One region of the Ectobacillus soli genome, then DNA from elsewhere that is predicted to be linked to it. Evidence: riboswitches for the same ligand, from Rfam matches in the RefSeq annotation. Region 1 holds a riboswitch; the other holds the start of a gene.
The links. A riboswitch is a leader RNA that binds a small molecule or an ion and turns the genes downstream of it on or off. The one in region 1 is predicted to bind S-adenosylmethionine.
Positions count from the first base shown of each region.

Region 1 (8,245 bases):
CCTAGTTAAAATAATACGTTTACGAGTTGGATTACTTTTTTATTTTCTACATTATAATATATTTCCAACCCTTTTCTTTCACTCGTTACGATTTTTGCACTTTTTAGCTTTGCAAGATGCTGTGAAATGGTTGATTGAGGCATATTAAGACGTGTATACATTGTAGATACGTTGCATGCACCACGGTCAATCAATCCTTTCACAATACAAAGGCGAACAGGGTGAGCAAGGACTTTTAACATCTCTGCATTTCCCTCAAATTTCTCTGTTTCTTCTTGGAATGAATCGATCATGTAAGGTAACACCTCCATATATACTAATAGCACCATACATATACATAACAAAATTTTATGATAAATAGTATACATGTTGCAAATATTTAGTCAAAAAGTAAAGAAATCGTAAGAAAAATGTAGCTGTGTAAATTCCTCATAGAAATTAGTCATTACAATGAAATATCAACTTAAGTGATTGTTGTATATTTGTGTAGGCTACTACTTAGCATAAATTTGAAGTTAATGTAAAGATATGGAGTTATTCGCATGATTTTTGTAACAATTTTGTAATAATCAACTCCCTAATTGTATCATATTTATGTCTCTTTATGTAGTGAATAGGATGAAGAACAGAAATGTAGTTTAAGGCGAGGATATTATATAAAGAGAGGAGAGAAGAACAGCGTGTCTTCCCTCCTTTTTTGTTTATAATTTGTCAATATGGGCTAAAGCATTTGTGAAATCTTGTTGTAGATCTTCGTAGTTTTCTAATCCTACAGAGAGTCGTAAAAGACAGCGAGTTATACCACGTTTTTGACGTTCCTCTTCCTTCATCGCGGCGTGTGACATAGTGGCCGGATAGGAGAGAATGGATTCCACAGCTCCTAGACTAACTGCAAATACAGGCAATGTTATGTGTTCTAGAAAGGTTTGTAGTGCAGACTCATTTTTTAATTCAAATGAAAACACAGCACCAGGATGTTTTGCTTGTTTTTGCTGAATCTCATAACCGGTATGTTCTTTAAGGCCAGGATAATACACACATTTAATTTTTTCATGATGCTGTAAATAGGAAGCGAGTTTTTGGGCAGAATAGGCAGACTGTTCAAGCCGGACATGTAAGGTTTTCATACCTCGTAGTACAAGCCAACTATCATGGGGGCCTAGTATAGCACCAAAAGCATTTTGTAAAAAGGCAAGGCGTTCTCCTAGCTTTTCATCCTTTACAACAGCTAAACCTGCTGTAACATCGCTATGACCCGACAGAAACTTTGTAGCACTGTGCAGGACTACGTCTGCACCAAGAGTAAGAGGTTGCTGATATAACGGAGTCAAGAATGTATTATCAACGAATGTAAGAGCGCCATTCTTCTTTGCTAAACTGGAGATTGCTTGAATATCTGTAACCTTTAACAGCGGATTAGAAGGTGTTTCAACATAGAATAATTTTGTGTTTGGTAAGATGGCATCGGTAACAGCTTCTATATCTGTCATATCTACGAATGTATGTAAGATACCATAGCGAGATAAAACTTCTGTAATCATACGATACGTTCCACCATATACATCCTCCGAAATGACAACATGATCTCCTTTTGATAGTAATAAAAAGCTTGTCGAGATGGCTGCCATTCCTGATGAAAATGCAAAGCCTCTTGTCCCTTCTTCTAACTCAGCAATGGTTTCTTCTAACGCTTCTCTAGTAGGGTTGCCAGAACGACTATAATCGTATTTCCCAAACTCATTGACACTAGTTTGGTGAAATGTGCTTGTATTGTATATCGGTACACTCACTGCCCCTGTATGGGGGTCTACTTTGTGATTATTGTGAAGTAATAATGTTTGTACGGAATAGGATTCGGTCATGCTTCTACCTCCTTGTGAAGAGCAGCGAATGCTCTTTCTAGATCTGTCATTAAATCAGTGATATGTTCAATTCCTACTGAAAAACGTAATAGACGGTTACAAATTCCTCGTTGTGTTCGAATTTCAACAGGAATATCAGCATGCGTTTGTGTAGCAGGATAAGTTATTAAACTTTCCACTCCTCCAAGACTCTCAGCAAATGTAATTAGGGATATTGCTTGTAAGAATGGATTTATCCATTCTTCCCGTGCTAAACGGAATGAAAGCATACCTCCGCGTCCTGGATACAATACATCGGTTACTTCATTTGTTTTTTGTAAGTAGGATACTAATTGCTTCGCATTTTCTTCGTGTTTGTTCATTCGAAGAGATAATGTTTTCATACCGCGCATAAGAAGCCATGAGTCGAATGGACTTAATACTGCCCCTGAGGAATTGTGATAATAGGCTAGGGATTCGCATAATGTCTTTCCTTTTGCGACGATAAGACCGCTTAGCACGTCATTATGACCACCTAAATATTTGGTAGCGCTATGAACAACAATATCAGCACCAAGACGAAGAGGCTGCTGTAGAATAGGGGTGTAAAACGTATTATCAACGATGAGTAGCAGGTTATGCATATGAGCGATAGTAGCAATGGCCTCTATATCTGCAGTGTGCATAAGTGGATTTGTTGGAGTTTCCAGAAAAATGGCTTTCGTTTGTGGCGTAAGAGCTTTTTTTAGGTCAGAGAGATGCAATGTGTTAACGTATCTACATCGAATATTCCACTTTGCCTCATAATCCCGTAGTAAGCGAAAAGTTCCTCCATATAAGTCTTCTGAAACGATTAATTCATCTCCCGATTGAAATAGGGAAAGAAGCAGGGTAATGGCAGCCATGCCTGAGCTACAGGCAAAGCCTTGATCCCCTTCCTCTAATTCAGCAATTGCTTCTTCCACTATTTTGCGGGTAGGATTACCTGTGCGAATATAATCATAGCCACTTGACTGTCCAATGCCTTCGTGACGATAGGCGGTTGAAAAATAAACGGGAGGATTGACGGTTCCTGTCACGTCCTCACTTCTATTTCCGATTTGAGCGAGCTTTGTTTCTACAAATTTCATAGCTATCCCTCCTATAAAATAAAAAACCTTCTATAAGAAGAAGGTTTTAGTAACAGCACTTCTTCTTATCTGTCAAATTCAAAATGAATCTGCTGGAATTAGCACCTTGTTAACATAAGGTTAATGGTTGCTGAGGTGTCACTGGGCCAGTCCCTCTACCTCTCTTGATAAGAATATATGGAATTGTATAAAGTCTTTCTATAAAGTATATCAATATCGATAAAAAAGCAAACATTTTTTTGAATATTCGAAAGAAATAGTAAGAACCGTTACGTACGAAAATTATAAATTATTATTTTTTTCTGAAAATATATTGACGATTTAGCGTGACACGTGCTAAATTAATGGAAAATTGTATATTTACGATCTGGTAATTGTGAAACTCTTATCGAGAGTGGTGGAGGGATAGGCCCTATGAAGCCCAGCAACCTTCAAACAGGTGTTTGAAACGGTGCTACAACCTGCAAAACGATGGTTTTGCGTGATAAGAGGAGGAAAAATGTCCCCCTCTTCTTTTGTTGGAAGAGGGGGTTGTTTGGCTTGACGATAAGGAGCGTGGCAAATGGGCAACTTGAAAGAAAGACTTGGACAAGGAATATTGATTGGGGACGGAGCAATGGGCACGATGCTCCATTCATACGGTTTGCAGAGCTGCTTTGAGGAGTTAAATGTAACAGAGCCTGATCGAATTAGCGGTATTCATAGGCTTTATGTAGAAGCAGGAGCAGATGTGATTCAAACTCATACGTATGGTGCAAATGAAGGAAAGCTTCGTATGTATGGATTAGAAAATAATGTAAAGCAAATTAATCGTGCAGCGGTTCGGAATGCTCGAAAAGCAGCCGATTCGAATACGGTTGTACTGGGTACAATCGGTGGTATGAAACATATTGGATCAGTTATGACGACAGAGGTTGAACGAGAATTTATGCTCATGGAGCAAGCGAATACATTACTTGAGGAAGGGGTAGATGGACTTCTTCTGGAGACATTTTATGATGAGGTAGAGCTCTATCATGCACTTGGAGTATTACGTAAGGCTACGGATCTTCCAATTGTTGCGCAAGTAGCGTTACATGAAGCAGGACTTACACAAAGTGGTCGATATATTGAGCAAGTATTACTTGAATTGCAACAAAGGGGTGCTGATGTTGTAGGATTAAATTGTCATCTGGGACCTCTTCGCATGATTGAATCATTAGAAACCGTGTCCTTGCCAAATGAAGGATTCTTATCGGCATATCCGAATGCTGGGTTACCAAAGTATGATGATGGAAAGTATGTGTACGAAGGAACGGCAGATTATTTTGAACATATGGCAAAGGGGTTTATTGACCAAGGAGTTCGTCTTCTTGGTGGGTGCTGTGGTACGACTCCAGAGCATATTCGTGCTATGAGACATGCATTGGATGGACAATTGCCAATATATGAGAAACAGATTAAAGTTCGACCTACGCCTATTATTGTCACGCAGCCAGTTCCAGCAACTGATTCTAGTTTGTCAGAAAAGGCGAAACGTGAAACTACAGTCATTGTAGAGTTAGATCCGCCGAAGCAATTGGTAACGCAACGCTTTTTTGAAGGTGCAAAGGCATTAAAGCATGCGGGGGCAGATGCAATTACACTTGCTGACAATTCCCTAGCAAGTCCGCGTATTTCAAATATGGCAATGGGTGCGCTTTTGCGGCGATATGATATTCCTGTTCTTGCCCATTTAACATGCCGTGATCATAATTTAATTGGATTACATTCGCATTTACTAGGGTTATCTTCTTTAGGAATCCACGAAGTGTTAGCTTTAACTGGGGATCCAGCTAGAGTAGGTGATTTTCCGGGTGCTACATCTGTATTTGACGTTTCCTCATTCGAGTTAATTCGAATGATAAAGGAATTAAACGCGGGTCGCTCTCCATTAGGAAAATCTATTGGTGTTCCAACATCATTTTCTATAGGTGCTGCTTTTAACCCTAATGTTCGTCACTTCGATGCAGCAGTTCGAAGAATGGAGAAGAAAATCGAGGCGGGTGCAGATTATTTTTTAACGCAACCTATTTTTGATCGAGAAGTGTTAGTGAAAACATATGAGGCAGTTAAAGACTTTTCAACCCCTATTTTTATCGGAATTATGCCTCTCGTTAGTAAACGTAACGCTGACTTTCTCCACTATGAAGTACCAGGAATTACATTGCCTGAAGAAGTAAGAAAGCGGATGGATGGGCATCTAACTCCTGAGCAAGCGATGGAGGAAGGGCTAGCAATTGCAAAGGAGCTTATTGACGAGGCTAAAAAATTATTCAATGGCGTGTATATCATTACGCCGTTCCAAAAATTTGAAATGTCTGAATCATTGGTACGACATATAAAAACAGAGCAACGAGAAGGGGAGCAATTGCATGAAACGAATTGAAGAAGCGTTAGAGGAGCGAATTTTACTCCTTGACGGGGCAATGGGAACAATGATTCAACAAGCAGACTTAACTGCTGAAGATTTTGGCGGAGAAGATTTAGAAGGGTGTAATGAATATTTAGTGAAAACACGTCCCGATGTTATTTTAAACATTCACAAAGCTTATATAGATGCTGGGGCAGATATTATTGAAACGAATACATTTGGTGCGACAAATATTGTTTTGCATGACTATAAACTTGAACAGTATGATATTGAATTGAATGAACGTGCTGCAAAGCTTGCTAAGCAAGCGGTAGAACAATCCGGAAGGAATGTGTATGTCGCTGGGGCAATGGGACCTACAACGAAAGCAATTAGCGTTACAGGGGGTGTGACGTTTGAACAGCTCATTGAGGCCTATGAAAGACAATCACTTGGTCTATTGCGCGGAGGGGTCGATGTATTATTGGTTGAAACAAGCCAAGATATGCGGAATGTAAAAGCAGCCTGTATTGGGATCGAACGGTCTTTTCAAGAGCTTCATATAAAAGTACCTGTTATGATTTCAGGTACCATCGAGCCGATGGGAACGACGCTTGCAGGACAATCCATTGAGGCATTCTATCTTTCAATTGAGCATATAAAGCCATTATCAGTAGGATTAAATTGTGCAACGGGACCGGAATTTATGAGAGAATCGATCCGTTCTTTAGACGGATTATCGGAAAGTTTTATCTCTTGTTATCCGAATGCAGGATTGCCTGATGAAGATGGTCATTATCATGAATCACCTCAATCGCTAGCGAAGAAGGTAAAAACCTTTGCACAAGAAGGTTGGGTAAATATTGTCGGAGGGTGCTGTGGTACAACACCTGATCATATTCGTGAACTGAAAAAGGCAGTAGAAGGGATGCAACCGCGTCCAAAGCTTCATCGTACTGGACACGCAGTCAGTGGATTAGAACCATTGCAATACGATGATACGATGCGCCCCTTATTTGTAGGAGAGAGAACAAATGTTATCGGATCACGTGCTTTTAAACGATTAGTAGCAGAAGGGAAATTTGAAGAAGCTGCAGAAATCGCAAGAGCACAAGTAAAACGGAATGCACACGTTATTGATGTTTGTATGGCAGATCCAGACCGAGAAGAAATTGAGGATATGGAACAATTTTTAATTGCAGCCACTAAGATGATTAAAACACCGCTCATGATTGATTCTACAGATGAACGAGTTATAGAAAAGGCGCTTTCTTATTCACAGGGGAAAGCAATCGTGAATTCTATTAATTTGGAAAATGGTGAGGAACGTTTTCAAAAGGTTATTCCGCTCGTTCATCGATACGGAGCAGCAGTTGTTGTTGGTACGATAGACGAAGAGGGAATGGCAGTAACGGCAGAACGTAAGCTTGCTATTGCTAAAAGAAGTTATGAGATTCTTACGAAAAAGTACGGGGTTCGACCTTCAGACATCATTTTTGATCCACTTGTATTTCCGGTTGGAACGGGTGACCAAAACTATATTGGTGCAGCCAAAGCCACTATAGAAGGGATTCGTCTTATTAAAGAAGCCTGTCCAGAGTCTCTGGCGATACTTGGTGTCAGTAATGTTTCATTTGGTTTACCACCTGCGGGCAGAGAAGTATTAAATTCCGTCTTTTTATATCATGCAACGAAGGCTGGACTTGATTACGCAATTGTCAATACGGAAAAAGTGGAACGATATGCATCTATTCCAGATGAAGAAAAGGCCTTATCTGATCAATTATTATTTGAGACAAGTAAGGAAACATTAGATACGTTTACTGCCTTTTACCGTGTTGCAAAGAAAAAGGAAACGGTATTGGCCGAAACGCTTACAATAGATGAACGATTAGCACGTTACATTATTGAAGGAACAAAGCAGGGGCTTGTGGAGGATTTACAAAAAGCGCTCGATGAGAACCGAGACCCGCTATCCATCATTAATGGACCGCTCATGACTGGTATGGATGAGGTAGGTCGGTTATTCAATAATAATGAGTTAATTGTAGCGGAAGTACTGCAGAGTGCAGAAAGTATGAAGGCTGCTGTGTCTTACTTAGAGCCTTTTATGGAAAGTACGGAAGCTTCAAAAAAGGGGAAAGTATTACTAGCTACTGTAAAAGGTGATGTACATGATATCGGAAAAAATCTGGTAGAAATTATTTTGTCAAACAATGGATATGAAATTGTTAACTTAGGTATCAATGTTCGGTCCGATGAATTAGTAAAACAAGTTAAGGAACAAAAGCCAACTATTATTGGCCTTTCTGGATTGCTTGTAAAATCAGCACAGCAAATGGTTTTGACAGCAGAAGATTTAAGAGCTTCAGATATTGATACCCCTATTCTCGTGGGCGGTGCAGCTCTTACCCGTAAATTTACTGAAAATCGAATTAGTCCGTCGTATGATGGCATTGTCTTGTATGCAAGCGATGCAATGAAGGGGTTAGATCTCGCTAATCGTCTTCAGCATGCTGATGGACGTGAGTTGTTGCTTCAAAGCCAGCAGGAAAAGAAGAAGGCAAGCATCGAGCAGAAGGAAACGACTACGACTACGGAAATGGAAATAATACCACTGCCAAAGGTATCAGTACCAGTACCTGATTCTTTGAAAAAGACTGTACTTCGAGATATTCCTGTCTCACAAATTGGACCATTTCTTAATCGACAAATGCTTCTGGGACACCATCTTGGTTTAAAGGGGAATGTTAAAAAGTTATTAGAAGAGGGAGATGAACGAGCGCTCCAGTTAAATCAGCTCATTGATGATTTATTACGTGAAGGAGAAACTTGGTTACGCCCTAAGGCAGTTTATCAATTTTTCCCTGCACAGTCGGATGGACAGAACATATATATTTATG
Region 1 covers NZ_JBGJZM010000001.1:400,087-408,331, forward strand. Annotated here, with positions in the region: gene ACAN53_RS02050 (ArsR/SmtB family transcription factor) at 6-293, opposite strand; gene metC (cystathionine beta-lyase) at 702-1,862, opposite strand; gene ACAN53_RS02060 (methionine biosynthesis PLP-dependent protein) at 1,859-2,971, opposite strand; SAM riboswitch class I at 3,034-3,145, opposite strand; SAM riboswitch class I at 3,354-3,462, shown strand; gene ACAN53_RS02065 (bifunctional homocysteine S-methyltransferase/methylenetetrahydrofolate reductase) at 3,534-5,378, shown strand; gene metH (methionine synthase) at 5,365-8,245, shown strand, end outside.

Region 2 (8,245 bases), on a different contig from region 1:
TTTATTTTATTGTGATATCAACTATTGCCATGGCAGTTATTCCTGTACAACAGCTTTCCCATGATATTTTACTCTCATCCATTTTTGGTGGTATTTTATGCGGAGCATCCACTGGTATCGTTTTCCGCTACGCTTCTTCTACAGGCGGCTTCGATGTGATTGGATTGATTTTGGCAAAAAACAAAGATGTATCCATAGGTGAGCTTATTTTTATATTCAACTGCTTCCTTCTAGTGGTTGCTGGATTTATTTTTGGATGGGATATTACACTATATACGTTAATTAGTAGATTTGTAGTAGGGAAAGTTACCGATACCATTCATACCAAGCATATTAAGCTTACTGTTATGATTGTAACGGAGCAGGGCATAGATGTGAAACAAGCATTACTTAATCAATGCATACGCGGCATTACGATGGTAGACGCTGTTGGAGCCTATACAGATCATGTTAAAAAAGTAATCTATACAGTTATAACTCGGTACGAATTAGGTGAGGTAAAACGCCTTGTCCGCCAAGTAGATCCTACTGCATTTATTAATATTACAGAAACGGTAGAAGTAGTGGGACGTTTTAAACGAGTATAAGGGAGATTTGTAAGGTAATTACTACTATCATAGTATAAACAGAGACGATTATCTAGAACATCTTAACAGAACAAGATGCTAGATAATCGTCTCTTTGTTTTATTCCTCATCTTACTTCTTATACTGAAGGGAATAAATATCACGTCTGCGGTCCTTTATCTGACGAACTGTACCAGATTGTCGTTGTCTCCGCAAAATTTCTAAATCTACATCTCCTATTACTACCATTTCAATGTTTGGATTGCATTCTCCTACGATACCGTCGCGTGCAAATTCAAAATCTGATGGGGAGAAAATGGCGGACTGTGCATATTGAATATCCATATTTTCAGCCTGCGGCAGGTTACCTACTGTCCCTGCAATAACCGTATATACTTGATTTTCGACGGCTCGTGCTTGGGAGCAATACCGAACACGTAAATACCCTTGGCGGTCTTCTGTGCAAAATGGTGTGAAAATAATTCGTGCCCCCTGATCAACTGCGATACGTGCAAGCTCCGGAAATTCGATATCATAACAAATTTGGATCGCAATTTTCCCACAATCCGTATCGAATACTTTTACCTCATCACCTTCACTAATGCCCCACCATTTTGTCTCATTAGGTGTTACATGTAACTTATATTGCTTTTCAATCGTTCCATTTCGGCGGAACAGATAGGCAATATTGTATATTTTCCCATCCTCTTCGACAAAATGAGAGCCACCAATAATATTAACATTATACTTTACAGCTAAATCTGTAAACAAACTGATATAACTCTCGGTATACTCTGTAATTCGTTGCACCGCTAAGCTAGGGGCTTTTTCATGCATAAATGACATCAACTGCGTCGTAAAGATTTCTGGAAATACGGCAAAATCAGAATCTGCATCAGATGCAACACCTGTGTAGTATTCCACTTGCGTTGCAAATTCATCAAAGGAATGAATTTGCTTCATCATATATTGGACCGCACAAATCCGCACGGGAAACGATGTTTTATAATAGCGCTTCGTATTCGGCTGATAATCTACGTTATTCCATTCCATTAATGTGGCGTATCGCTTCGATGCCTTATCATCGGGCAAGTATCCTGGGTTAATCCGCATTAACGTGAAGCCGTTTAATGCTTGAAACGATAAAACAGGATCGTATATTTTGTGCAGAATAACCTCATCAACATATTCTCTTGGAGATAATGTATCCGAATATTTATGATAATTGGGGATCCGTCCCCCAATAATTATGCTTTTTAAATTGAGGCGACGAGCTAAATCCTTACGTGCTTCATACAATCGATACCCGATTTTCATGCGACGATAGGCAGGATGTACCATAACCTCAATTCCATACATGTTATAGCCATCCGGATTATGATTCGTTATATATCCGTTATCTGTAATATCATCCCATGTGTGACGATCATCATATTCATCAAAGTTAATGAGCAGGCTAGAGCAAGAACCAATAATCTCTCCCTCAAACTCTGCACAGAATTGGCCTTCTTGGAAATGTTCCAAGTGACTCTCCAATTGTGCCCTTGTCCATGGCTCCATTCCAGGAAAGCAGGAAGCCTGCATGGCAATAATACTATCGATATCTCGATACTCAATATTTCGAATTAAAATTTTCTTCTCAAACTTTTTTAAATCTAATTGATCGGACATACTATGAACTCCTTTTTATTCCGTTCTCTTTCATAATTTCTCTATTATAAATACGGTTTACACTTAGTAGTATACCTCATTTTACCTATTATGATTTTATGAGACGAATCATATGACTACAATTTTAATTACAACCATGCGTTTATAATCAAAATACCACGAGCATAAAGTGAAACTTCTCACCGCGGGGTTCAAAAGCCTTCTTAATACGGGATAAAATTACTTTATATACCTTTATCCTATGTTGACTTTACTGACACGAGATGATAGGATAATAAAAACAAACTAAACCGATTGGAATTAAAAATACAACTGTATATATTATCAAGAGTGAACGAGAGATCTGGCTTGATGACTTCACAGCAACCTCCCCTAGGAAAGGTGCTTCTACCAGCAAAGCAGATGCTTTGGTTGATAAAATGGTACCACTCTTTTTGCAACCAAATGCAGGAAGGGTTTTTTATTTTACTAAAAAGGAGACATGTACATTGAAGAAATCCTATTCTATACTACCAGGAGCAGAACCGTTTTTCTTTAAAGGCAATGAAATTGGTATTTTAGTTTCACACGGATTTAATGGTACACCGCAAAGTATGCGATACGTTGGCGAAAGGCTTGCGGAAAGAGGATTTACGGTGTTAGGTGTTAGATTAGCAGGACACGGTACGCATTACGAAGATTTGGAGCGATGTTACTATGAGGACTGGATTCGAAGCCTTGAAGAAGGATATGAATTCCTTGCAAAACATTGTAAGTCTATTTATATCGTCGGACAATCCATGGGCGCCACTCTTGCCCTCACGCTTGCCCAATCCCATACATGTGCTGGCGTTATCAGTATTAATGCTGCATTCTCAGTTCCGTGCTATGAAGTCTATGATGCTACGAATTCGCCTAAATATATTGACGAATCAGCTCCCGATATGAAAGATTCCTCTGTGTATGAAATCGTCTATGATACCGTTCCCGTTTCATCCATTTTGCAGCTCCTTCGTCTCATTCCATTTGCGAAAGCAAGACTCTCCTCGGTTCATTGTCCCGTCTTGCTATTGCATTCAGAAGAAGATCATGTCGTACCAGCCCATTCTGCATATCAAGTCTATGATGCCATCGGCTCTTCACAAAAAAAATTCATACCTTTAACAAATTCATATCACGTTGCCTCCATGGATTTCGATAAAGATAAGATTGTAAACTACTGCACACAATTTATCGAAGGAAAATTAAGCCTTCCTACTTCCTACAAGGCATCCACTGTCTAAAAAACGAGCATCGGAATAATCCGATGCTCGTTTTTTTACATAAGACTAAGAAGAGAACCTTCATTGACCTTCTTCTTAGACGAATCTTTCCGATCTTTCCGATCTTTATCTTTTATTTCATCCATTTCCTCTTTAAGCCGTTTCATTTTCGCATCCAAATATTGAATCATTTCTGCGGTCTCTTTTAATTGGTCAGTCAAATGTTTCGGAACTGTTTGATCAAATTTGTAATAAATCTTATGCTCCAGGCTTGCCCAGAAATCCATCGCTACGGTTCGAATTTGAATTTCCACCTTCACATGCTCAGTTCGTGTGGAAAGAAACACTGGCACTTCCACAATAAGATGCAGACTCTGATAACCATTTGGCTTTGGATGCTTAATATAATCCTTTACACGTAACACTTTAATATCATCTTGACCCTGAACAATATCATAAATTTTATAAATATCGGAAACAAAGGAGCATGTGACACGAAAACCAGCGATATCATGAATATGCCCTTTCGCATTCTCCACTGTAATAGCAAGTCCTTTCCGTTCTAGCTTACTTACAATGCTTTCAGGGCTTTTAATTCTTGATTTAATATGTTCGATTGGATTGTGCTGATGTACAAATTGAAATTCTTCATTTAAAATCGTTAATTTCGTATCCATTTCATCTAACGCAAATTTATATACAAATAAGAAATTTGTCCATTCTGCAATTTGATCTTGAATGATGTGTTGCATAACAGGTATCACCTTTTCTCTTATTTTCTGATACTATTTTCACTGTATCAGAATACAGTGAACTTTGCATGAAATCTGTATGAATAGTTCATGACAAATTCATTGCAAAATCCGCTAATTTAACGTCACATTGTTGCTAGTATGTACGGATCATTCTTTCTCTTGCAGGATTTTAGTAATCGCATCCCTAACGAGTTGATGATCCCTTCTTAGGATAACCTAGAAACCGTAACCGTACGGCGCTCCCGACTACTTTGCATAGCTGCATGGATAATTGTAATCGTCTGTAAGCCGTCATCTGCCGTAACTGGATTCGATTTTCCAAAGCGTATATGCTCATAAATGCCCTGGTAATAGGCTGCATAATTGCCTTGCACCGTTGCGATTCGTTGCTCCGTCATCGTCCCGTCCTCTTCTGTTATCAGTCGCCCATACATATCCGGTTCATCTTTACCAAAATCTTTACCCAACGGGTTTTCTCCAGCTCTTAACTTACTTTCCTGTATATCGAGCCCATACTTTATATAACTTCCTTTACTACCATGTATGAGAAATTTTGGTCCTTGTCCCATTACAATGGATCCGGAATGAAGTACAACACGTAAGTTTTCGTAACCCATTATAATATGAAAATAATCATCGACCTCCCCGCCTTTTCGCTGGGCGAACACATCGGCCATCACAAACTGTGGCATCCCGAACAGATGCAAGGCTTGGTCAATTAAATGTGAGCCTAAATCATATAACATACCTGCTCCCTTACCTATTTTTTCCCTCCAGCGATCACGCACATGAGGACGAAAACGATCAAAATGTGCTTCGTACGTCGTAATTTCTCCTACTATACCCTTTTGTATTAATTTTTTTATCGTCAGAAAATCATTATCCCAACGTCTATTTTGATACACGCTGAGCATTACACCTTTCTTCTTTGCAAGTGAAATTAATTCAACTGCCTCACTTGGTTCAATAACCATTGGCTTTTCTACAATGACATGCTTTTCATGTAGAATACTTTCTTTTGCCATTTCATAATGCAGGCTATTCGGCGTCGTAATGACAACCAACTCAATTGAATCATCTTGCAAAATTTCATCGATTGTAGAAACAACCCTGACATTTCCCATATCACGGTGAACCCGCATAGCATCACTCGACATGATAGCTACTAGCTCAAATTCATCTAACACACGTAAAAACGGTGCATGAAAGGTTGCCCCTGAAAATCCATATCCGATTAGACCGACTTTAATTGCATTCATTTCATTTCCTCCTCCGTTCCATCTGCTATAATCAGTTTTACATCATATGTTTCTAGTTGTTCCTGTAATTCTACTGGCGGTGCTTCGTCCGTAATGACGACATGAATACTTTGTAAACTTTCTACTGTATGTAAAAATACCTTCTGAAATTTCGAATGATCTGTTACCTGCTTGAATCATCTCTTTTTTTCACATAGGCTTACTCTTTAGCATCCCCATAATCCGTTGTAATCTTTCTCGTTGCAGCATAGCAATCCTCCATCCCCTGTTTACGCTCAGCGTATCGATTTCCCTTACAAAATCCAAGTAAAAAACTTAAAATTTTATAAAATATAATTTTAAAATAGACTATAAAAATTTATTGTGAGATTATATCCCATAAATAGATAAATATTAACAAAAGTATAGGTATAATATAGATTAATACTTATTTTAAAATGGTCATTCCGCCTATTTCATTAGGCTTTGTAAAGTAATCTAGGCTATTTTCTTGCAATAGCCATCAAAAAGTCGGTACAGTAGAAAAAATCATACTAGGAGTGGATTTCATTGAAGGAATTAAAACGAATTGCATTTTTAGGGCTTGGAAATATGGGCGAACCGATGGCAAATATACTGCTTAAGGCAGGCTATTCGGTTACAATTATGCCTCATCGTCGCATGGAACCAGCGCAGCGCTTAGAAGCAGTAGGTGCTGCCATTGCCTCGTCGAAAGAAGAACTCGTAGAAAACGCAGACATGATGATTTCCATGCTTCCGAATCTTCCTGAAATACGAGAAATGCTACTTGGCGAATTTGGTATTGCAAGTATGGTAAAGAGTCCTACCATTCTATTAAATATGAGTACGGTATCCCATAGCGGCATTCGGACATTAGCGGATGAACTTCGTACATATGACATTCGTGTACTAGATGCACCGGTAAGCGGCGGACCTGCACGTGCAACCGATGGTACGTTAACGATTATGGCTGGCGGTGAAATGGATCTTTTTTCCGAATGTGAAGATGTGTTACATACACTTGGAAAATTTGTCTATTATACAGGTGCACTTGGAACGGGCCAGGTAGCGAAACTATGTAACAATATGATGTTTGCGGCTATTACTGCCATCACGTCCGAAGCGTTAACAGTAGGAGTAAAAGCAGGTGTAGATGCAGAAACACTTCGCAGCATTATTCTACAATCAACTGGCGGCAATTATGCCCTAGAAAACTGGCTACCAAAAACCGTCATGCAAAATCAATATGATCCGCAATTTGCTTTAAAGCTTATGTTCAAGGATCTCGGACTAGCTCGCGATTTAGGAAAAGAAGAAGGCGTTCCGCTTTTTATGGGCAATCTTGCGCATGAGCTCTATAGCCTATTTAATAATGAAGAATTCCGTGAAAAAGATTTATCAGTTATTAGTACGCTCTATCAAAATGCAGCTGGCATTAATATAGCAGATGGCAAACCTCGAGAAAAAACGGAAATAAAATAACAAGCAAGGCGTAACGCACCTATCAAAAAGAAAAATATGGTAAGCTACTAGTTGGATGATACATCTATAAATAAAATGCAAGGAGGAAGCATGATGTCCATATTTCAACTAGGCCATATCGTACCAAACTTTACACTCCCAGCAGCAAATGGTGAAGTATATTCATTTGAAGAACAGCAAAAGGCTGATAGCAGCTGGCATCTTATTATTTTCTTTCGCGGCTCTTGGTGTCCGGTCTGTGTGCATGATTTAACAGAAATGCAAGAAAACAAAGGTTTCTTCGACAGTAGAAACGTAGAAATTATTGCGATTTCAACGGATACACAAGAAAACCTAGCAAAAATGACAGATGATTTAAAGCTAACATTCCCTCTACTTTCAGACGAAGGCTTGCAGGCACTCAAGGCATACGATGTATTTTATCACGGTGAGGATGCACCGTATGAAGACCACGGCATTCATGGCGAACCAGCCTACTTCCTCGTCGATGAAAACGGCAAACTATTATATCAACAACGACAAACAAGCCCATTTGGTCGTCCAAGTGCAACTGAGCTTCGCAAGGTTGTACAATACATTAAAAAGCAATTAAAATCGAAATAAATGACAAAGGGAGCAGGCTCAAACCAGCCTGCTCCCTTTGTCATTGTATTTTCGCATATATACATGTATCACGAAGACTCGTTCCGTCTGCGGTAACAGCATCATTCCGTAATATACCTTCAAGCGTAAACCCGAGCCGCTCCGGAATGCGCCGGCTTTTCTGATTATTTGAATCGCAGCGAATTTCCACGCGTCTTGCGCCGAGCTCCTGCATGGCCATTTGCGTAATTCCTTCTACCGCCTCCGTCATAAAACCTTGCCCACTCTTTGATGAACGAATCCAATACCCGATTTCAAACTTCGGTACATTCCAATCAATACGGTGAAGACCAGAGGAAGCAACGAGCTCACCCGTATCCTTTAAAAAAACGAGCAAACGTAAATCCTCACACTCCCTATACCGAATAACTGCCTCGCGTATATGTTCCTCTGCTTTTTGTTCGGATTGTTCATCATGAGCAAACCCGAGCCATGGTTTTAAATCTACAATGGATTCCTTAATCGCCTCGTATACAGCTGTGCCATCTCCGGGTCTCGGCATACGAATGTAGAGCCGCTTTGTAGAAAATTCTGTTGGAACCTCTCGTGACATTGGATTCAAAGTACGTCCCCCTTATGTTTTATACAAAGGGTAGTACTTCCTTATTTTTCCGTCAAGTTCTATTCTA
Region 2 covers NZ_JBGJZM010000002.1:90,272-98,516, forward strand. Annotated here, with positions in the region: gene ACAN53_RS12315 (YitT family protein) at 1-587, shown strand, start outside; gene ACAN53_RS12320 (GNAT family N-acetyltransferase) at 699-2,237, opposite strand; SAM riboswitch class I at 2,556-2,658, shown strand; gene ACAN53_RS12325 (alpha/beta hydrolase) at 2,726-3,499, shown strand; gene ACAN53_RS12330 (GTP pyrophosphokinase) at 3,535-4,230, opposite strand; gene ACAN53_RS12335 (oxidoreductase) at 4,440-5,492, opposite strand; gene ACAN53_RS12340 (NAD(P)-dependent oxidoreductase) at 6,042-6,974, shown strand; gene ACAN53_RS12345 (peroxiredoxin family protein) at 7,068-7,577, shown strand; gene ACAN53_RS12350 (GNAT family N-acetyltransferase) at 7,618-8,178, opposite strand; gene ACAN53_RS12355 (amino acid permease) at 8,243-8,245, opposite strand, start outside.
Region 2: another riboswitch for S-adenosylmethionine. It lies ahead of ACAN53_RS12325 (alpha/beta hydrolase); the one in region 1 lies ahead of ACAN53_RS02065 (bifunctional homocysteine S-methyltransferase/methylenetetrahydrofolate reductase).